2 regions of the Corynebacterium breve genome follow, and region 2 is predicted to be linked to the other one. Evidence: riboswitches for the same ligand, from Rfam matches in the RefSeq annotation. Region 2 holds a riboswitch; the other holds the start of a gene.
What was found. Region 2 has a riboswitch for cyclic di-AMP ahead of QP027_RS02835 (resuscitation-promoting factor Rpf1 domain-containing protein). Riboswitches for the same ligand answer to the same signal wherever they lie in the genome.

Region 1 (10,544 bases), 990 kb from region 2:
GATGCGCGCGAGCTCTTGGAGGACATTGGTTTGAAGATTAACCGTGGCTCCCGCTATGACAAGCAAACCATCACGGCACAAAAAACCGCCGCTGGCTCCCCCCTCACTGTCGGCCAGACCGTGAAGGTCGACTCGAAGTAGATCAAGTGAGTGCCGGGCGGCGGGTTCGTCGTTAAGCACGAAGCTAGTAGCGCAGCATCTCCGCAACCAAGAAGGACAGCTCCAGAGCCTGCTCGGTGTTCAGACGCGGGTCGCAAGCGGACTCGTAGCGACCTGGCAGATCAACGTCGGTGATGTCCTGCGCGCCACCCAAGCACTCGGTGACGTCTTCGCCAGTGAGCTCGATGTGGATGCCGCCTGGGTGGGTGCCCAGTGCGCGGTGGACCTCGAAGAATCCCTGAACTTCGTCGATAATCTTGTCAAAGTGGCGGGTCTTGTAGCCGTTCGATGCGGTGAATGTGTTGCCGTGCATCGGGTCGGACTGCCAGATCACCTTATGGCCCGAGTCTTCAACAGCCTTGATTACGCCAGGTAGCACCGAGCGCACATTGTCGTGGCCCATGCGAGCGACCATGGTCAAGCGGCCTGGCTCATGATTCGGGTCAAGTTTGTCTGCGTAAGCAACAGCTTCTTCAGGAGTGATCGTCGGGCCGATTTTGATGCCCACCGGGTTCTCGATCAGCGCCGCGAAGTTCACGTGGAAGTCATCCATGCCACGGGTGCGCTCGCCGATCCACAGCTGGTGCGCGGACAAGTCGTACAGCTTGGTTTCGCCGTTCTCGCCCTCGCCGAGGCGGAGCATTGCGCGCTCATAGTCGACCAACAGGGCCTCGTGAGAAGCGAAGATCTCAGAAGTACGCAGGTTGTGGTCATTAACGCCGCAGGCATCCATGAAAGCGAGCGAGCGAGAAATCTCACGGGACAGTGCCTCGTAACGTGCACCTGCTGCGGAGTTTGCCACGAATTCCCGGTTGAGCTCATCCAGGTTGTACAGGTCGGCGGTGCCCGACTGGGTCAGCGCACGCACAAGGTTCATCGCAGCGCCCGAGTTTGCGTAAGCGCGGACCATACGAGCTGGGTCATGCTGACGTGCCTCGGGGGTTGGCTCGACGCCGTTGACGATATCGCCGCGGTAATTAGGCAGGCCATTGGCATCCAAATCGGAAGAGCGTGGCTTTGCATACTGTCCCGCGATACGCGCGAGCTTGACCACCGGTAGCGACGCACCGTAAGTCAAGACAACTGCCATCTGCAGCAGCGTCTTTACATTCGCGCGGATATGTGGCTCTGTGTTGGACTCGAAGGTTTCTGCGCAATCGCCGCCTTGAAGGAGGAACGCCTTGCCGTTGGCCACGTCTGCCAGATGGCTCTTCAGCGCGTGGATTTCAGGCACAACGACTACTGGAGGTACCGATTCAAGGATTTTGCGAACGTTGTCCGCTTTGACTCGGTCCCAGGTAGGCTGCTGTTTTGCGTCGCGTGCGACAACATCTTGGAACTTCTCGTTCAATTCCCCTGGCAGTGGGGGCAGATCCGGAAGAACTGTCTCGGGGATATCAATAGTCCAACTCACCTTATTAGTTGTAGCACGCTAACTTGTAAAAACACACTCAGAGGCGTTTTTCAACACGCCCCCGTTTGTCCAACGGGAGCACGTTTTCGCACACTCTAAACTTTTCAACATTGTGACGCGCATCTACCAATGCGTCATGGTTGCCTTCGGGTGTATCCGGCAGCGTAGGTCTCCCAGCCATGTCCCAATACTGACGAAGTTCCCGAGTGTATCGCGGCAAAGCACGCGGAAGCCCCGTCATATCTCCCCACAGTTGGGCAAGAACCACATGGTCATAGGCCCCTACCCATGCCCACAGTTCCGGCTTGGTCTTTGTCTTGGTAAGAAATTCGTAGACCTCTTGCCTGATTGTGTTCAGCGATTTCCACACTTCCAACTGCGGGTTGGGGAGCTTGTCCAGGACATTGTCCCGAACCCAGGCATTGGCTTTGCTTCCATCGAAGTCAGTAGACACCGCATAGTATTCGCGCCCGTCTTCCGCGACAATTCCGATTGAAACCAAATCAATCGTTCGTCCGTCTTCGATGAATTCCGTGTCGTAAAAGTACCTCACGAAGGGTGACACATCTTTTCTTTACTTAGTCTTTGGGCGGGGAAAGAACATGACCACAGCAATTGCGATCACAATGATCGGGGCGACGGTCTGACGGTGAAAATCCACTGCCGCGGCGGCGATATAAGCCACGATCAGCACAGTGACCAATCCGATGCGGATAGCTATGCTGCGATCCATTTACTTCGGTCCTTCTTTCTGCGCCAGAGCAGGCTTACTTGTCGACGAACCATCTGCCAACTTGTATCCGGCGATTCCTCGTTCAGGCAGCTTCGGTGGGTACAGGCTCCAACGAACGACAGGGATCTTTCCAATCCCCCACATCACAATGGATCCAATAGCAGCCGCTACCAGACTCAACACTATCCAGATGTTGGTGTGCATCCACATTGAGGTCTCATCAATGCCAATTGGAAGCTCGTAAATGGTGCGAGGAAATGCGATCAGCATTGTCAGGCCGATTGGATGGCCAAGGTAAATTGGCAACGTATTGCGACCCAGGAATTGCAGTGGCTGCGAGATAAACGGAATCTTGGAAAGGGCCACCGCAAGCAACACACCGGCTGGAAGCATCAACATGTAGTGCACAAGGTTGATCAGCAGCAGCACTTCGGTGTGGTCAAATGGCTCGAGCACTGGGACAGGGATTGCAACCGTGACTCCGCTATCCAAGTACATATTCCAGCCGACAATCACTGCGACACCAAGCAGGTACCCCGCGAGGGCGAACAGGGTCCTCGTCGGAGTCAGCGCGGTGAGTGCAAAGCGCTTGATCACGTGGCGCAGGTACGCACCCGAGATAAACACTGGCAAGTACATGATTGCCTTAGCGACGATCGGCACGTCATGGTGCAGAGGAATCGCGATGATCGGGCTCAACGCCACCGCGATAACGCCCCACCATGGCATCTTGCGCGTAGCCCACAGTGCAACGTTAAACAGGATCAAGGCGTACAAAAACCACGCCATATTCCGACCGGTGACAATGAGCTCGACGTGATCAGCAATGGTCATCGGCCCCGAGACGCCTGCGAGGATGCGCATCTCGTTTGTCAGCGTGACCTCGATTGGAACCCAGATGAGATACGGGATAAGAAAGAACCACAGTCGTTTGCGGAAGAGTTCGCCGAAGCTAAAGTTGAAAACCTTTGCAGAAAACAGGCCGCTGACCAAGAAAAACAGTGGCATGCGCAGTGGATCAAGCAGGGTGTTCGCCTGAGAGAGAAAGCTTTCGCGGGCGCCTGGAACCAAGAGGGATACGTGCAATACGACGACCCCGATGATCGATAGTCCCTTTGCCACATCCGGCCAAGCAAGACGTTGTGAGGCCATGAGCGCCCCTCCTTCGTTCTCAGCTGACCGTGCTGCCGATAAGTAGCCAGTTATGTCACGGTTTTTTAATCGGCTTCATTCTAGCTGCAACGACACCAACCAATCAAGCTCGTCGAAAGCGATTAGTCCCGCTTTGGTTGCGCCTCTGGCGGGTAACCGTGGCCAGCTTCCAGTGACTTCTTCACGTCGGAGGCGTACATATCGACATATTCATTGCCGGAAATCTCGGCCAATTTCTTTACGACAAAGTCTGTAAACGGGCGGATTACCTCGCGCGACTCTGGGTCGAAGCCATTCTCCTCAGCCCACTTGTGAGGATTGATCGGCTCACCGATTTTCACACCGACACGGACAGGACGGATCAGCCAGCTTCCAATCGGGTTCGCTTTGCCTAAGTTCTCCATGACGACAGGTACAACGTCTACGCCTGTTGCCATAGCGATTCGCGCCATTCCGGTGCGCCCCTTGTAGATTCGTCCATCCGGAGAACGCGTTCCTTCAGGGTAAATGCCGAAAAGGTCTCCGCGATCCAGCACCTTCTTCGCCGCCGTAATCATGGCGTCACCTGCATCGGCTGCGGTGCGATCAACAGGAACTTGGCCCAATGTGGTGAAAAACCACTTCTGAATGCCGCCAATCAGGCCTGGAGTGGTGAAGTACTCGCTCTTGGCAGGGAAAGTCAGCTGACGCGGGCAGACCAGCGGGAAAATGAACGAGTCGTACACGGCCTGGTGGTTCGACGCCATAATCGCCGGTCCCTCGGCAGGAATATTTTCCTTACCCTCCAGGTAAGGGCGGTTCCACACACGGATTAGTGGCCCCAACAGAATGTGCTTGAATACCCAGTACCATTTGTTCTGCACGTCGTCACTCCTCAATCCTTTGGCGCGCCAAATCAGCCACACCGATCATACCTGCCTGTGCCCCGAGCTCTGCCCGAATCACTCGTGGCAGTGGACGAAATCCCGCACCTACAATACTTGATGACATGTGCTCGCGGGCATCTTCCAAAAACAGATCCGCATCGCGGCTTACTCCCCCGCCAATCACGATCAACTCAGGGTCCAAAATATCTGCAACAACAGATAGCCCTTGCCCCAACCACTGGGAGAATGAAGCTAAGGCTGCAAGGGCCAAGCGGTCCCCATTTCTCGCAGCGGTCATGATGTCGTCGCCGGTTACTCGCTTTTCGACGACACGACGGTACAACCTAGTATCTTCGAAGCTCCTTTGATGCGCGAGCTCCTGCGCGGTATCGACCAAGGCGGTGCCCGAAGCGTAGCGCTCGAGGCAGCCTCGCTTTCCACACGAGCACGGCCGCCCCGATGGAACAACTGTAATATGGCCGAATTCTGGCGCGGTGCCGAATGCCCCGCGAAAGATTTCACCGCGGTGCATCAATGTTGCTCCGATGCCAGTTCCAAGTGCGAAAAACACCCAGGTATCTGTGTCTTGTGCTACCCCAAAGCGGTACTCACCCCACGCCGCAGCGTTCGCGTCGTGTTCCAGGCGGACAGGAAGACCAAGTGCATCGTGAAGAATCTTTCGCACTGGAGCGTTACCGCGCCAAGGCAGGTGCGGAGCAAAACGAACGATTTCGCACTCTGGGTCTAAGAAGCCCGCGATAGCCACCCCAACTGCCTTGATGTCGTGGTCGGCCTTGAGCTCGTCGACAAGCGAAACAATGGCCCCCACCATGTCGTCTGCGGATTCAGGGCTGCGAACCGACGCCGAAGCGATTATCTCCCCTGCCGCGGTGACGACACCAGCGCGGGTATTGGTTCCGCCGATGTCGAAGCCGACGGTGAGCCCTTCGTCAGCCGAGATAGAGATAGCCATAGGTATTAAGAATAGACCTCTCGGAGGTGCCGATGCTTATCACGCTTGATTAAGCAGTTGGGCAAGGCGTTGTGCCATGATCGGCCATGTCCAGTTGTGTAAGACATGTGCTCGGCCTGCCCGCCCCATTGAGCGTCGTAGCGAGGGGTCCTCGAGAAGTGTCAACAGTGCGTTCTCAAGTGCAGGAAGATCAGTGCCATCGACCACCAGCCCGGTCTCCTGCGTGACGGTCTCCGGCGCCCCGCCTGATGCTCCAGCGATGACCGGCACACCACAGGATTGGGCCTCTAAGTAGACGATGCCCAACCCCTCGACGTCGAGACCCCCGCCCCGCGTGCGCGCTGGCATGGCGACGACATCAGCGGCTGCGACCAAATCACGCATCTCGTCACGTGGCAAGGCCCCAGTAAACACCACGTGCTCGCCTAGGTCCTTGGCAAGTGTTTCTAAAACGGATCGGTAGCGACCCTGCCCGATGATCACGAGCCGTGCATCGCTGTGCTTATCGACGACACCTTTGAAGGCGCGGATCAATTGATCTTGCCCTTTGCGGGGCACCAAGCGAGAGGCGCATACGACAATCGGGCCATTAGCAAACCCGAACTTTTCCCTGGTGGCTAGGCGTCGGTTTGCACTGGCTGGGGTGAAATACTCGGTATCAACCCCCGACGGCAAGTGCACGAATTCCGGCTGGTCTCCGAATGCGCGACGGAATCGTCGCAAAGTGTACGCCGATATATAGGTGACTACATCGGCACTGTCGCCGATGATGCCCAATACTTGGCGGGCGCCCGGCAGCATCGACCAACCAACCTCATGGCCATGCGTGGTCGCGATTACCCGGCTGGCACCGGCAGACTTCGCGGCATGGCCCATGACTGCGAGTGGGGCGGCTGCTCCAAACCACACCGTGTCGATATTGAACTCACGAATGATGCGCTGCATTTCTCGTACAGTGGCGGGAGTCGGAAGCATCACGGACCGCCGCCACCGAATCACCCGGTATTTAGCAACGCTGTCCCACGCCTGAGCGGCCTGTGCGTCTTGGGTCGAGGCGAAAACAATGATGCCCTCAGGATCAAGGGTGTCAACAAAATCCCGCAAATACGACTGAATCCCGCCGACAGTGGGCGGGAAATCATTCGTGACCAAAAGGGTCGTCATCTAGTAACGGGATGCGCCCGAGATCGGCATGGAGTCGTACGGAACCACCTGGACTGGAATGCCGTAATCCGAAGCGTGGACCACCTGGCCATTACCGATGTACATACCCACGTGGGTCACACCCGGGTAGTAGCCGATGATGTCGCCCGGCTGCAGGTCTGACAGGGAGACGGACTGACCGCCGGAGATCTGTGCTTGGGAAGTGCGAGGAATCGACTTGCCCTGCTGTGCATACGACCAGTACATCAGGCCAGAGCAGTCAAACTGATTCGGGCCTGCTGCTCCCCAGCCGTACGGCGAGCCAAGTTTGCTCATCGCTGCCCCGACAACGCCTGCGGTGCCTGCGGGGGCAGTGTCGGCCTCGGAAAGATCCGGCTCTTCGACAGGGTTATTCTTGTTCTCCCAAGCCTCACGGTCCGCCTCTGACAGAGCATCGACCTGAGCCTCAATGTCTGCGATCTGATCCTCTAGATCGTCTCGCTCTTCTTCCAACGTTTTGAGCTTCGAGTCAAGCTGGTTGCGCAAGAACTCGGCCTCAGCCACTGCAATGTTCGCTGCATTCGCCTTTGATGCCGCGGTTTCACTCGCAGTCTGAAGATCGCCCAAAGTACGTTCGGTGTTGCGGGAAATGATCCCTAGGTAGCTCGCACGATCAATGACCGTCTGCGGATCTCCAGATTCGAGGGTCGTGACAAAGGAGTCGTTTTGAACATTGCGATATTTCGTCATCGCGATACCGTTTACTTCGGTTTGAAATCCATCCTTTGACGATGTTGCTGTGCCAGCAGCATCGTTGGCATCATTAGCCGCCTCGGTGAGCGCATTCAAGCTCTCCTGGGCACTAGCAACCTCGTCTTCGAGCTCCTTGACGTCCTCATTTTTCGCGGTTGCCTCATGCGAGACACTTTCGATCTGCTCGATAAGGTCATCAATCTCTTGTGCACTTACTGGTGCTGCCATAGAGCCTGCAGAGACCGCTGTAATCACCGATGCAGCGACTACCGCTGATCGACGGTGTGATGGTGCGCTGTGCTTACCCACAGTTTCCTTCCTCACAAAACTTAAGCCTTCAGATGAGACCGACTCACCCTGAAGTCCACATAAGTAATGAACCTAACAACTATCCATACTATAGCGATTTATTGCCGAAGCGCAAAGGGATACAACGAAGAATTTGCAAAGAGCCACAGATCCCTTTATGCACGTCAACCAATACTTCTATAGAAAACTCGAAATCTCCCTTGTGGCGCCCTTCTCGGGCTCGCACGCAAGGGAGATCAGGAGTCACTCCAGCCACAAATCCTGAGAGATCGTTAAGGCGGAGAGTCGGTCAATGACCTAGAAGCGAACAGCCGAGTGAATCGGCATGTAGTGCAGAGGACGTTCTGCCACTGGGGAACCGGAGTTCAGTGCGTCAATCATGGTGCCGTTACCGGTGTAGATACCAACGTGGGATGCGCCAGAGTAGTAGACGATGATGTCGCCGGGCTGAAGCTGATCAAGAGACACGCGCTGACCCTGCGCTGCCTGTGCGCCAGAAGTGCGTGGGATGGTCTTGCCTGCCTGAGCGTAAACCCAAGAGGTGAAGCCGGAGCAGTCAAACGCGTTAGGACCAGCCGCGCCATAAACGTATGGTGCACCCATCTTGGAGCGGGCAATGTTCACGATCTGCTGACCGGTAGAGGATGGAGCAGGAGCTGCCGCTGGAGCAGGAGCTGCGGCAACAGGTGCTGGCGCTGCAGCTGGAGCAGGTGCAGGAGCCTCAACTTGTGCATCGTAAGTTGCTGGCGCTACCTGCGCCTCGACGGTGTTTAGCCACTGGTTGAAACCAGGGATAGCAGTAACGCCAGGAATCTGACGAACCTGAGCGATGGCCGCTGCAGCGTTGCCCTGCTGCGCCTGGCCAGCGAGCGATGGGACCCACTGTTCAATTCCTGGGATGTTTGCAACGCCAGGGATGTTCTCGATTCCAGGAACCTCGGAGCTCATGCCGGTTCCCGGGATGGTGACCTCCGCCGCGGTTGCGGTGGTAGGTACGAGCAAAGTTGCGCCGACTGCAGCTACAGATACAGCTGCGACCTTGCCGGCAATGTTCAAGTTCTGGCGACGGTGGTTAGCCACGAAAGTTCTCCATATCTTCCTATAACGCCTACCGAGTTAGCTGACGGGTTAGGTTTCGGAATGCACCCTCCCCCGCTCCATGGACAGTCACTCTCGTGTCCGTCCACCCTTGCGAGGAATTCACCCCAGGGAAACACTTTTGGTTCCCCGGCTCTTCGCCCCGTGGTCGTTCGCTGACCACCAAGTAAAGATTCGGCTTTATATGTTTATTCGATCGTTGCGTACCGGTTGGCCGCAATGTCTCGAACAGGTTACGAAATTGCAACGAACTTTGTCCAATGGCACGCCCGTTATCATCCCGTTATTTTTGACCTTGCACCAAATGAACACCATTTCCAAGACGGTAATGTAATTGAACCCTAAGAGTATAGAAGAAATCCACCCTGCCTGAACAGCAGGTTAAGCGCACATTAAGGTAAATTTCCGACACTTCAAAGTTGAGCGTTCGCCCCAAATACGTTCATTTAAAACGATTGTGACCTTCACCACATACTAGCCGCAAGAGACCCGTTTGTATCTTTATCAACAAGATTGAACTCGCACTACGGGGCATACTTTTGATCATTTCGTTATCAACCTTGGCTAGTCCCGTGAAGCTGTTTTTCACCGATCTTGCCCGCTGAATGATGCACCAATAGAAGAAGCCCCCTCCCCCGCCTCTCGGGCGGAAAAAGGGGGACTTCTAGTGAGCGCTATCTCTAAGACGAGGGGCCTATTCCAGACCCTTTTGTTCGTCTTCCTTGCGGTTCGCATCCGTGATGGCCTGCAACGCTGCGGCCTCCTCAAGATGGTTCTCGTGGCGGATCTTAGCGCGACGTGCCATGATCTCTGGATCGTCGGCCTTGAAGGTGCCAGAAGTGTCAGAGTCAGCGTAACCAAGCTGGTTCATCTGCTTCGGAACGCGACCACCGGTGTACTCCAGTGGGATTGCATGACCGTGCTCGTCCACAGGACCAAGCGGCTGGTGAATCTCAACGAATGCACCGTTAGGCAGCTTCTTGATGATGCCGGTCTCAATACCGTGTTCCAGTACCTCACGGTCAGAACGCTGGAGTCCAACGCACAGACGGTAGGTGATGAAGTATGCGATCGGAGGCAGAATGATCAGACCGATACGGCCTACCCAAGTCATCGCGTTAAGCGAGATCTGGAAGTGGTAAGCGAACAAGTCGTTACCGCCGGACAGGGTCAGCAACAGGAAGAAGACAATGCCCATGACGCCGAGTCCGGTACGTACTGGGACGTCGCGTGGACGCTGCAACAGGTTGTGGTGTGCATCGTCACCGGTGATGCGCTTCTCAATCCAAGGGTATGCGAACAGCAACACAACCATGATTCCAGCCATCAAGGCTACCCAGAACGCACCGGGGATGGTGTAGTTGCCCAAGTAAAGCTCCCATGCCGGCATGACACGAGCAGCACCGTCAGTCCACAGCATGTAGATATCCGGCTGGGATCCAGCGGAGACCTGCGAAGGGTTGTACGGACCGATGTTCCAAATACCGTTAATAGTGGTCAGGCCAGCCATCAGCGCGAGAACGCCGAAGACCAGCGCGCCCATGCCGATTGCCTTGGTTGCGAAGACCGGCATAATGCGGACGCCGACAACATTGTTCTCAGCGCGACCCGGCCCTGGGAACTGGGTGTGCTTCTGGTACCAGACCAACAGCAGGTGAGCTGCGATCAGCGCCAGGATCAAGCCTGGGAGTACCAAGACGTGGAGAATGTAGAAGCGGTCGAGCATGAGATCGGATGGGAAGTCGCCGCCGAAGATCGCCCAGTGCATCCAGGTACCCAGGATTGGGATGGTCAGGATAATCGCGGACATAATGCGCAGACCCACACCGGAGAGCAGGTCATCCGGAAGGGAGTAACCCATGAAGCCCTCGACCATGCCCAGCATGAGCAGTGTGGAGCCGATGATCCAGTTCGCTTCACGTGGGCGACGGAACGCACCGGTGA
Region 2 (10,544 bases):
TTCGCGGCATCACGCAGCGATTATGACGACTACCAAGCCATTGACACCGAGCCAGAAGGCGATGGTTTTGCCACCGTCGTGGATCAATCGCTTACTGCGGCACAGCGCCTCGGACAGCGCCTTATGCGTGGTGCCCGCGGTGTCAAAAACAACGTTATCGAGCGTATCCGTCACTCCGATCGTCGAAGCTCCGACTAATCGCGCAGGCTGCGGGAGCGCTCATAGAACGCGATCGCAGCGCTTGTCGCCACGTTGAGGGAATCAGTACCTGCCGCCATCGGAATGCGTGCTCGGACATCTGTTGCGCGCATTGCATGCTCGGTCAATCCGGGCCCTTCAGCACCCACGAGGAGCGCCACTTTCTCATATGGGGCGCCCGTGTCGTCGACAAGCGCATCAGCAAGGTGTTCGGCCTGCGGATCAGGAGTCAATGCCACTAGTCGGTAGCCAGACTCACGGAGCTGATCCAAGGAGCGCTGCCAGGTAGTAAAGCCGCCATCTAGGTGTGCAAAAGGCGTGCGCAGCACATGGCCCATAGAAACACGCACGCTTCGCCGATACAGCGGGTCTGCGGTTCCAGAGCCCAGCAGCACCGCGTCAACGTCCATCCCCGCAGCGTTGCGGAATATTGCGCCGATATTCTCATGGTCCCCGACGCCTTCGAGAACAACGACTGTGCGCGACTCTTCAACGATTTGGCTTATCGACGATTCCCCTGCCCGATCAGCCACGGCTAAGAGCCCACGGTGCATGTCATAGCCCACCACTTGCGCAAGCACTTCCCGAGTAACGGCGTACACCGGCGCTTGGACTTTGTGGGTGGCCAGGAATTGTTCTAATCGCGCCTGGAAACCAATCAAGCACCGCAGCGGGTACCGAGATTCCACGAGCCGGCCTACAATAAGAGGACCTTCGGCAACGACGAGAGTTTTCTCGGCGGTCTTTAGATCCCGAATGTCGTCGAGACGCGGGTCTAGTGGATCGGTGATGTGCTGCGGTGCTGGGTTGTTGGAACTCACAAGGTGCTAGCTTAGCGCCTGCATGATCGGGTCCATTCCGAAGTAGACGACAAACAGCGCGGAAATAAACCACATGATCCAGTGGACATTCTTTGCCTTGCCTGCTGCTAGCGCCATGAGGGAGAAGGAAATGAAGCCCACGCCGATACCGTTTGCGATGGAGTAGGTAAACGGCATTACTGCGATTGTAAGAAAGGCTGGTAGGGCGATGTAGAACTTGTTCCAGTCAATCTGGGTGATCTGCGACATCATCATCGCGCCGACGATAACCAAGACTGGAGCTGCTGCCTCGATCGGAACGATCTCATACAGCGGGGTGAGGAACATCGCGAGCAGGAAGAGGATGCCTGTGACGATGTTCGCTAGGCCTGTGCGGGCGCCGTCAGCAATACCCGCGGAGGAGTCAGCGTAGACCGTCGCGGAGGACGATGAACCCAGGCCACCAGCAACCGCGCCAAGGCCCTCGACGACCAGTGCGCTCTTCAGGTTTGGCAGGTTGCCGTCTTCGTCGTTAAGCCCAGCCTGCGCACCGAGGCCGTTCATGGTGCCCATGGCGTCGAAGAAATTCGCTAGAACCAGAGTAAAGACCAGCAGCGTTGCGGTGAGCGCACCAATGTGTACAAACGCGCCGAACAGGTCAACGCGACCGACGATGGAGAGATCGGGAATCGAACCTAGTGAATTCGGGAGTTCTGGCACCGCGAGTCCCCAGCCGGTAGGGCCGGAGTCAGCAGACGAGCCAACGCCGGTGATCGCTTCCACAATCATCGCGATGATGGTGGTTACGACGATCGCGATGAACAGGCCACCAGGGACATTGCGCACGACTGCGAAGCCACAAATGATCAGGCCGATGACAAAGGTCAAAGTAGGCCAGGACGCGATTGAGCCACCGAGTCCCAGGGTAACCGGGACGGTGGTGTGGGCAGCGTCTGGGATGCGGGTAACAAAGCCACCGTTTACCAGGCCGATCATCGCGATGAACATGCCAATACCGACACTCATCGCTGCTTTCATGGAACGTGGGATCGCCTGGAACACCGCGGTGCGGAAGCCGGAAATACCCAGGAGAACGATGATGATGCCGTCGAGGACCACCAAGCCCATCGCCTCAGCCCAGGTCAGGCCCTCGCCTCCGACAAGCGTGACTGCGACGAGTGTGTTCAGTCCTAAACCTGCCGCGATACCGAAAGGGTACTTGGCGATGAGGCCGAACAGAATCGTCATCACGCCGGCGACAAGCGCTGTCGCAGCCGCGACCTGCGGGATGCCAAGAACGGTTCCCTCTCGGTCCGGGCTTGTGCCAAGAATGAGCGGGTTGAGCAAGACGATGTACGCCATGGCGAAGAACGTAACCACGCCTGCGCGAACCTCGGTCCCGATGCTGGAACCGCGTTCTGTGATGTGGAAGAACTTATCTACGGCAGATATGTCCTGGCGCCCGCTGGTAGTGCTGGTTGATCCATTTTGACTCATGCCGAGTCCCCTTATCTGGAAAGAAAATTGAATTCAGTTTTCGCAGATAGGTTTGCAGAAATTGTTGATGATTCAAAATTGAAAAGAAAAGAGACTACCATAAAGGGGGTGACGGCTATTCGACGGCCCCTCAGGGGGTAACATGAATTCAGCGCTACCCCTCCACCTCCATGTACTGGATATATATCGGAGTATCTCGCACATCGTGCCTAATTGGGGCACAATTGGGGCAGTCGCTGATAGCGTGACGTTAGACCGTCTGTCCAACGGATTCTGGTTTGAAGGGTTGATTCCTTAAGTGGAAGTTTATACATTTGTCGTCCGCGATGGTGCCGTCATAGACCTTCACCGTTACCTCGATTCGTGGCGCGAACGAGGACTCTCCCACTCAAAGTTGAATAAACTCCGCATCCGCTTGGCACAGGTCAGCGGAACCCGGCGCGCCGTCCTCGAAGTAGCCAACGAAGATTATTCTTTGTCCCTACGCCCTCTCGCTGCACGACCCGAAGAAATCGTGGTCGATTCCGCAGGCATCGTCGACAAGCGCGAAAACCCCACCCGACGTGGTGAAGATCTAGGTTGGCAGCACGGCCAGCTCGCCCGCGTTTCGGCCGACGACGGCTTGCTTATCGACGAGGCGGGCCGCATCATCTCCTCCATCGTCGCCCCGATCGTCATGATTAAAGACGGCGCTGCCCACATTTCGGCACATCCCCGCACCACTCCGTCGGTTGCACTCGAGGGAGTGCTGGAGATTCTGGAGGAACAAAACGTTGAGATCCGTTTCAAGGAGCTCGGCTTTGCGCGTGCAGAATTGATGAGCACAGAAACCTGGCTAGTCAGCCCGCTCTATGGCGTCCGCTTGGTCTCCGGATGGCTGGAATACGGTGGCGTAGTTCCTGCCCGTACCGGTGTCGACCGCATGGGCGTGCCCACCCACCGAGAGGTGAACCAGTTGCGCGATCAACGGTGGGAAAACGCCTAGTTGTAGATCGGCTTCTCGTCGTCGTAGAAATGATCCGGCTGCTCAGGGCCTTCATCCACCTGGGTATCTGAATGGGCGCCACAGCCGTAGCTCGACGCTACAAGGCGCCCGTCGGCAGAGTATTCGTTAACACACACGCCGAAGTTCTCCCCGATTGGCTCACCGGCTGGAAGATAGAACGCGCATGTCCTGCACTGCAGCGCGGCCTTTTCCGCGAATTCGCTGGTGGGCCCGAAGTCTCCTTTACGCCAGCGCGACTTGGCACCTTCAAGGCCGGTCGTCGTTAAGTATTTCTTGGTGGTACGTCCCGTGAAGGTTACTGCGTCGCGGGCGAAAGAATCCTCCGTCAGACGGTCATCGTCTGGAGCCGGGGCCATCAAGTCGCCTGGGCCTAAATCACCTGGGCGTAGTCGTTCTGAGTATGGCACCCACTCGGGAGCTTGGAGTGCCTCGCCACTTGGAGCCGGAACCAGCGCAACCTCGTTTACGGTGAGGTAGTTAGAGCCGGCAGCGCAGGCGAGCACCGCGTTCCATTCCCACCCTGGATAACCAGGTACATCAGCATGGAAGCGGTGCGTCGCAACGTTGCGAGCATTGGCCGTGACTCCGATGTGCTCGCCGATTTCCTCTCCGTCGGCAACTTCGATCAGGGCTTCACGCGCAACTTTGATTGCGGTTCGGCCCAACAGCGGACTAGTTTTCTTGCGGTTTCTCGGTTCGGACACGTACCCATTATGGACTAGCTAAGGCAAGATGGTTCCCATGGGCTACACCAACTTCCCTCGTTTCGCCCCAGCATTCGCAGTTTTCCTCCTTGTGTCGTGCTCGGATGAAGGCATCGCACCGCTTAACGACGACTCCACCGCTAAAGTCGAGCAACTCTCAGTCCAAGTAGAAAAGCGCTACCCGTTCGATGACACCTCGTTTACCCAAGGTCTTGAGGTCGCACCCGACGGAACGTTGTTGATCGGCACAGGACAGGAAGGCGAATCTCGCCTTTACCGCAGCACTCTGGCTGGCCAAGAGCTCAGCAGCCTTGACCTTGATCCTGAGTTTTTCGGCGAAGGCATCACTCAGTTCGATGACTTCATTTGGCAACTGACGTGGCAGGACAATGTCGCCGTAAAACGCGACGCTGAGTCGTTGGTAGAGCTGGAACGGGCCAAATTCGACGGCGAGGGGTGGGGACTGTGCTCAATGGAAAATCACATCGTATTCTCTGACGGCACCAGCGAGCTCCGCCGGATGGATCCAGACACTTTGCAGGAGCAAGAGCGCTTCACGGTGACGCTGGAAGGCGAAGCGGTCACCGGGCTTAATGAGCTGGAATGCGTTGACGACGAGGTCTACGCAAACGTATTTACGACGACCGATATTTTGCGCATTGATGCCGATTCTGGCGAGGTTACCGGCGTAATTGACGCATCAGGACTGGAAAATAACGCCACACCAGATCCGAACAATGTACTCAACGGCATCGCACACGTGCCCGGCTCAGACAAGTTCCTTCTTTCCGGCAAGAGGTGGCCGGATCTTTACGAAGTGACCTTTGTACCCGCCGACTAGTTCCTCCTGCTCTAAAGCTAGACTGTGTGACCATGGCGAAGAAGAATTCCCAATCGCTCAAGTTGCTGGCCATCATCGTTATTGCTGTGGTCGCCTTCGTGGCTGGCGTGTACGCATTTCTCACTTGGCAGAGCAGTCAGCCACCAACCAATCCAAAGGATATTGCGATCACGGCTTCGGTCGGAGATGACAGCCTTGAGGTCACCCCGTACATGGTGTGCGAGCCTGGCGTTGAGTGCCCGGAGGGGGACGTTCCCACGCTCAAAGTCTCGGCGGATGACACGGTGACGATCGAGATCCCAGAAGAAATCTACGACCACGATTGGCAGCTTCTCACGATTTACGACGACCCAGGCGCAAACGATCAACAGGTTCATGGGCCGCGCGATGTGAACAAAGTCGAGGTCCCTGTTTCCGCAGCCCCGGTTGGCGATTCCCCCGAAAAACCCCAGCTAGTTGTAGTGGAGGTTTCGTCCGTGATGATCGGTCTTGATGACCATGACGAAGAAACCCCCTACCTAACTACTTGGTCGGTCGCGTTTGAGCAAGCCTAAAGGCGCTGCCTTAAGCGTCTAGCTCTTTAGCGACGGCCCGCAGGATCTCCGCGATCTGGCGGGCTTCTTTGCGCTCCGGGTAGCGACCCTGGGCCAAAACTGGCTGTACTTGGCTCTCGATTACTGTCATGACGTCCATCAACATGCTCGAAAGCTCTTCCGGCTTCCGTGTGTGCGCAGGACGGCGTCGAGGGGTGTCCAAGACCTTGACCCGCAGGGCTTGTGGTCCACGACGTCCAGCAGCAAAGTCGAATTCGATGCGCTGCCCTGCGGTGAGTGCCTCTACCCCTTGAGGTAGGACATTCTTTGCGATGTACACGTCTTCTTCGCCTGGGTTAGAGGCAAAACCGAAGCCTTTGTCGGCGTCATACCACTTCACTTTTCCGACAGGCACGATCATCACCACTTTCTTTCAAAAATACTTGTGTGCGCTTGGTCCAAGCCAGCGCGATAAAGGGCTAAGTTTACTCCTTTATTTACCGAAAATCGAAGTCCCAACAACTTGTCCCACAACCAAGGCTTCAAAGCCAAAAATGATCGTCCATTTCGCAGCGGGCCGCTTGATGCCAAAGCAAGACACAATGAGCACACGTCAACCAAATGTCGTTACTATTGGGGCGGGTGTGAAAGTTGTGATTTAGCCGTGACGGGGATCACATTGCAAAACTGTAACGCCCCTACCTGCATAAATAATTTCTTCTGCACGCACAGGAAATAAAATTTGCGCCAAACCGTGCCTGTTACGTGACTCAATCGTTATAAAGCGTTAGAGTCGTCGGCAGGCCTTCAATGAGGCAATACAACTTCACCGCCCACGCCGAGCCTTGTCCGGGTGGTGAAAGCTACAACCAAGACCTAACAAATTTCATAGGACAAGGACGGGGAACCCACCGCACACACGTGCACCGTGACACCTTCACTAGGTAGCTCACTTGGGGTGAAGCCCAGAACACTGGGCCGGGAATCTTCCAATCTCAACCCGAACCCGACAGCTCACCTCGTAGGCGCAAGAGAGAGGAAAACTCACATGGCACGCTTTACCGCAAAGTCCACCAAGTTCATCGCAGGCGCAGCAGTTGCTGTTGCAGCTTCCACCCTTGCTGCACCTACCGCAAACGCTGCCCCAGACTCCGACTGGGATCGTCTCGCACAGTGCGAGTCCGGCGGCAACTGGGCAATCAACACCGGCAACGGCTACCACGGCGGCCTGCAGTTCTCCCGCTCCACCTGGCAGGCATACGGCGGTGGCGAGTTCGCACCAACCGCTAACCTTGCTACCCGCGAGCAGCAGATCGTAGTCGCAGAGCGCACCCTGGCTGGCCAGGGCTGGGGAGCATGGCCAGCATGTTCCGCTCGTCTGGGCCTGAACTCCGCACCTACCCAGCGCACCGCACCTGCTGCAGCCCCTGCACCAGCGCCAGCTCCTGCACCAGTCCAGGCAGCAGCCGCCCCTGCACCAGTCCAGGCAATCGAGGACGAGGCTCCTACCCAGGAAGCAGCTTCTGATGCACTGTACAACCTAGTTGCAGACAACTTGGCTCAGTACGGCTTCGCAATGCCTACCGTTGTCACCGACTTCTACAACGCTAACCGTGGCAACTTCGACGCGTTCTACAGCAGCAACCGCGCGATCATCGACGCAGCACTGTCCAGCAACCCAATGAACATTGCATCCGCTCTGGCTGCACAGGTTCAGGCTCCAGTTACTGACTTCCAGAAGTCCCTCGGCCTCTAAGACCACAGAGCCACAAGCCGCTACAGGATCTCGTCCTATAGCGGCTTTTTCATGCCTTCCGTGTTTCGGAACCGGTTTTGGGCACGACAAATCCCCAGCAGGCCGTGGCTAGCTGGGGAAAGTTATTCGCGCTGGATACGCTTAGCGGTTGACGCGGGTGTAAGGGTGGACGTAACCGGTCTCTTCCACTGGGCGAGGAAGAATTAGTTCATCGCCGAATGGGCTGGACGCGCCCTGAAGCTTGGAGGAAATCTCAGTTACTGGGTGACCATTGCCTGGGGTATCTACAGGCCACGCAGGGTTCTGGTCAGCAATCTTGTCAACGTTCTTAGCCATACCGCTATTGTGCCAAAGACCATTCAGAAAAGTAACTAAACCGTGCACGTATGATGGCCTCTATCATGACCACGGCCAACTCGCTCCCCGATTTCCGCACGTCCCTGGCTAAATTGAGTGACGAGGAACTCGCTGCGCTCCTTAGGGCGCGCCCAGATACAACCTTTCCATTACCCCCAGGGATCAACCCCTTGGCCACGCGTTTAACGCTCCCGGGTTCACTGTCTCGCGCCGTGCGCACCCTCACGTCCCTCGAAATCGCTGTGCTGGAGAGCGCGGGCGATCTCGGTGCCGAACTTGAGCCGGTTTCCACTGACGCGATCGTCGCTAAGCTGCCTGTCGCTAGCGAGCTTGCACTTGCAGCTATTGAACGTCTCCGTCGCCTAGCGCTACTGTTCGGGGATCAAGATGTGCGGGTGACTCCAGGCGCATTGGGGGCGTTGCCGCAAGGGTGGCGAGTGCTTGACCACGCCCCCGCCACCGTGCAGAAGTTGGTGGAAGGGTTGGATCGTCAACAGCGCGCGGTATTGGACACTTTAGCCAGTTCCGGCGGTGTTGGCTCGACCCATGACGCCGGGCCTGATGCCGACCCTTCGCGACCGATCCCCCAGCTCATCGCGAAAGAGCTACTGGTGCGCGTCAACTCATCAACTGTGCGCCTCCCCCGCCCGGTGCGCGATGCTCTACGCGGTGAAACCCCCCAAGATTTTCCTCTCACTCCCTCCCAACGTTTCTCTAACCACACTGCTCCAAGCCCGCTTATCGACGAGGCCGCAGCCGCACAAGGCCTTGACGCCACAAGGACCATGCGGCGTATTATCACGCGGCTGGGCCATGAGCCTGTGGCATTGAACAAAGACGGATCGGTCGGCGTTCGAGCGTTGAGCACTCTGGCAAAGGAGCTCGACCTGGAAGTTGAAGACCTGGCCTTCCTTATTACTGTGGGCGAGTCTGCGGGACTTATCGGACGCGGTGAAATCGACGTCGACATCAATGGCCTCGCACCGACCAAGGACGCCCCGAACTGGGTTGACGCTCGCATCTCCGAGCAGTGGGCGATCGTGTTTGCCGGCTGGGTCGCGTCCCCTTGGCAAGTCGGCAAACTCAATGGAACCGATGAGCGCGGTCAAACCATCCGGCTCTTGTCCGAATCAATGCACTCCCCCGACGTTCGACGCGCCCGCACGCTTGTCCTGCGCCAATTCGCCCGCACACCCGGAGCCCCACTCACTCTCGACGACGTACTGGCCGATCTCCGCTTCTCCGCCCCCATCCTCGCTTCGGGCATCCGCACCGCGGAAGTCAGCACGATCGTTAGCCAAGCCCACCTGGTCGGGGCGCTCGCACAGCACGCCGCATCCTCCGCCCTTGTCGCTTTGCTTAACGACGAGAACCTCGCCCAGGCCACTTCTGCCTTGGTCCCAGCAGAAGTGTCTTACGTCATCCCGCAAGCCGATATGACGATCTTGGCTCCAGGGCCACTTACCCCGGAATTGCAGTCCGAGCTGGAGCGTTTTGCCATCCTCGAATCCCCTGGGCTTGCAAGTGTGTACCGGGTCAACGAGTCGTCGATACGCAAAGGACTCGATGAGGGACGGCAACCCTCCGAAATCATCGCGTGGTTACATGAGCACTCGCCGACCGGTGTGCCCCAGCCAATGGAGTTCTTAATCAACGATGCCGCCCGCGGACATGGCAGCATTCGTGCCGGCGAGGCCGTGAGCTACATCCGAAGTGAAGATCCCGCCCTAATTACGCAGGCGTCCACACTGCTTAGTCAGGCTTTGACACGCATTGCGCCCCAAGTGGCGGTGTCGCAGCTGCCGCTAACCAAGTTGCTTGCACTTCTACGCGGAGTGGGGTTGCAGCCAACGGCCGAGGATGGATCCGGCGCGTCGATAAGCATGGCGCCCGAGCCGGTACTGGTCACCGCCTCCCCATCAGTGCTGTTGCGTGAGCCACAAGTGGACGATGAGCATATCGCTCGGGCGGTTTCCGCAATCCGCGATGCTGGCGGTGAGGAACAGTCTGGCGAAGAACCTGGCGCCGACGATCACGTGTCGTTGTTGCAAGCAGCGGCGCGGGCCGGCAAGCAGGTGGCGATCGGGTATGTGAACCGTAATGGCCAAGGTAACCAAGTGACAGTCACCCCGTTGTCGGTTAACGCTGGTCAGGTTGATGCGCTCAATCCGAAAAATGGCGCTGTGGTGAGGATCGCATTGCCACGAATTACAAAGGTCATTGTGTTGTAATTCGGCGGTTTTGATTGCTCGCACTGCAGATTTGTTACGTCATTGTTACGCTGATCGTGTTCTTGATACTTGAGAGTTCAACTTTTTTCATACAGACTGCAAAAAGGACGGACAGCATGGCAGCACCCCGCGAGGCAAAGAAGGCAGACACTCGCGCACGCCTCATGCGTGAAACTGCACGGCTTGTCATCACCCAAGGCACAGAACGCACCACGGTCGCGGACGTGGCAGCTGCCGTCGGAGTCTCCGCACGCACATTCCACAACTACTTCACGTCTCGTGAAGAAGCGCTGGAAGAGTTTGCAGCTACTCGCGCCATTCTCCTCAAGGAAGAACTCCGTAGCGCAGGTAGCCACGCAAATCTCATCGACACCGTTGAGGGCCTAGTCCTCGACTCTCTCACTAGCGCACCAATGGAATGCGTGGACAACATCGTTGCGCTGTCCCGCGTGTGCACCATCCTGGAAACCCTCCAGGGCGAGTACACCTGCCCGCTCACGTTCCCAGAGGACGAGAGTGGTGACTTCCGCTTCGCCTTCCAGGCCATCATCGCAATTGCATGGGCCGCAGTCGATGCATATCACCAACTGCCCGAACCCCGCGATCCCTCCGACGGCGAAA

Region 1: another riboswitch for cyclic di-AMP. It lies ahead of QP027_RS07610 (C40 family peptidase); the one in region 2 lies ahead of QP027_RS02835 (resuscitation-promoting factor Rpf1 domain-containing protein).

The regions. Positions count from the first base shown of each region.
Region 1 covers NZ_CP126969.1:1,554,750-1,565,293, forward strand. The annotation lists gene pknB (Stk1 family PASTA domain-containing Ser/Thr kinase) at 1-141, shown strand, start outside; gene QP027_RS07570 (class II 3-deoxy-7-phosphoheptulonate synthase) at 185-1,573, opposite strand; gene QP027_RS07575 (polyadenylate-specific 3'-exoribonuclease AS) at 1,611-2,126, opposite strand; gene QP027_RS07580 (hypothetical protein) at 2,148-2,306, opposite strand; gene QP027_RS07585 (acyltransferase family protein) at 2,307-3,458, opposite strand; gene QP027_RS07590 (lysophospholipid acyltransferase family protein) at 3,581-4,321, opposite strand; gene QP027_RS07595 (ROK family protein) at 4,326-5,297, opposite strand; gene QP027_RS07600 (glycosyltransferase family 4 protein) at 5,337-6,461, opposite strand; gene QP027_RS07605 (C40 family peptidase) at 6,462-7,502, opposite strand; gene QP027_RS07610 (C40 family peptidase) at 7,800-8,582, opposite strand; cyclic di-AMP (ydaO/yuaA leader) riboswitch at 8,593-8,790, opposite strand; gene qcrB (cytochrome bc1 complex cytochrome b subunit) at 9,295-10,544, opposite strand, start outside.
Region 2 covers NZ_CP126969.1:561,793-572,336, reverse strand. The annotation lists gene QP027_RS02875 (DUF6928 family protein) at 1-198, shown strand, start outside; gene QP027_RS02870 (TrmH family RNA methyltransferase) at 195-1,019, opposite strand; gene QP027_RS02865 (NCS2 family permease) at 1,026-2,495, opposite strand; gene QP027_RS02860 (aminotransferase class IV) at 2,794-3,480, shown strand; gene QP027_RS02855 (DUF3027 domain-containing protein) at 3,477-4,205, opposite strand; gene QP027_RS02850 (glutaminyl-peptide cyclotransferase) at 4,243-5,046, shown strand; gene QP027_RS02845 (DUF2771 domain-containing protein) at 5,079-5,600, shown strand; gene QP027_RS02840 (cold-shock protein) at 5,611-5,994, opposite strand; cyclic di-AMP (ydaO/yuaA leader) riboswitch at 6,443-6,622, shown strand; gene QP027_RS02835 (resuscitation-promoting factor Rpf1 domain-containing protein) at 6,628-7,335, shown strand; gene QP027_RS02830 (hypothetical protein) at 7,477-7,671, opposite strand; gene QP027_RS02825 (helicase-associated domain-containing protein) at 7,863-9,923, shown strand; gene QP027_RS02820 (TetR family transcriptional regulator) at 10,040-10,544, shown strand, end outside.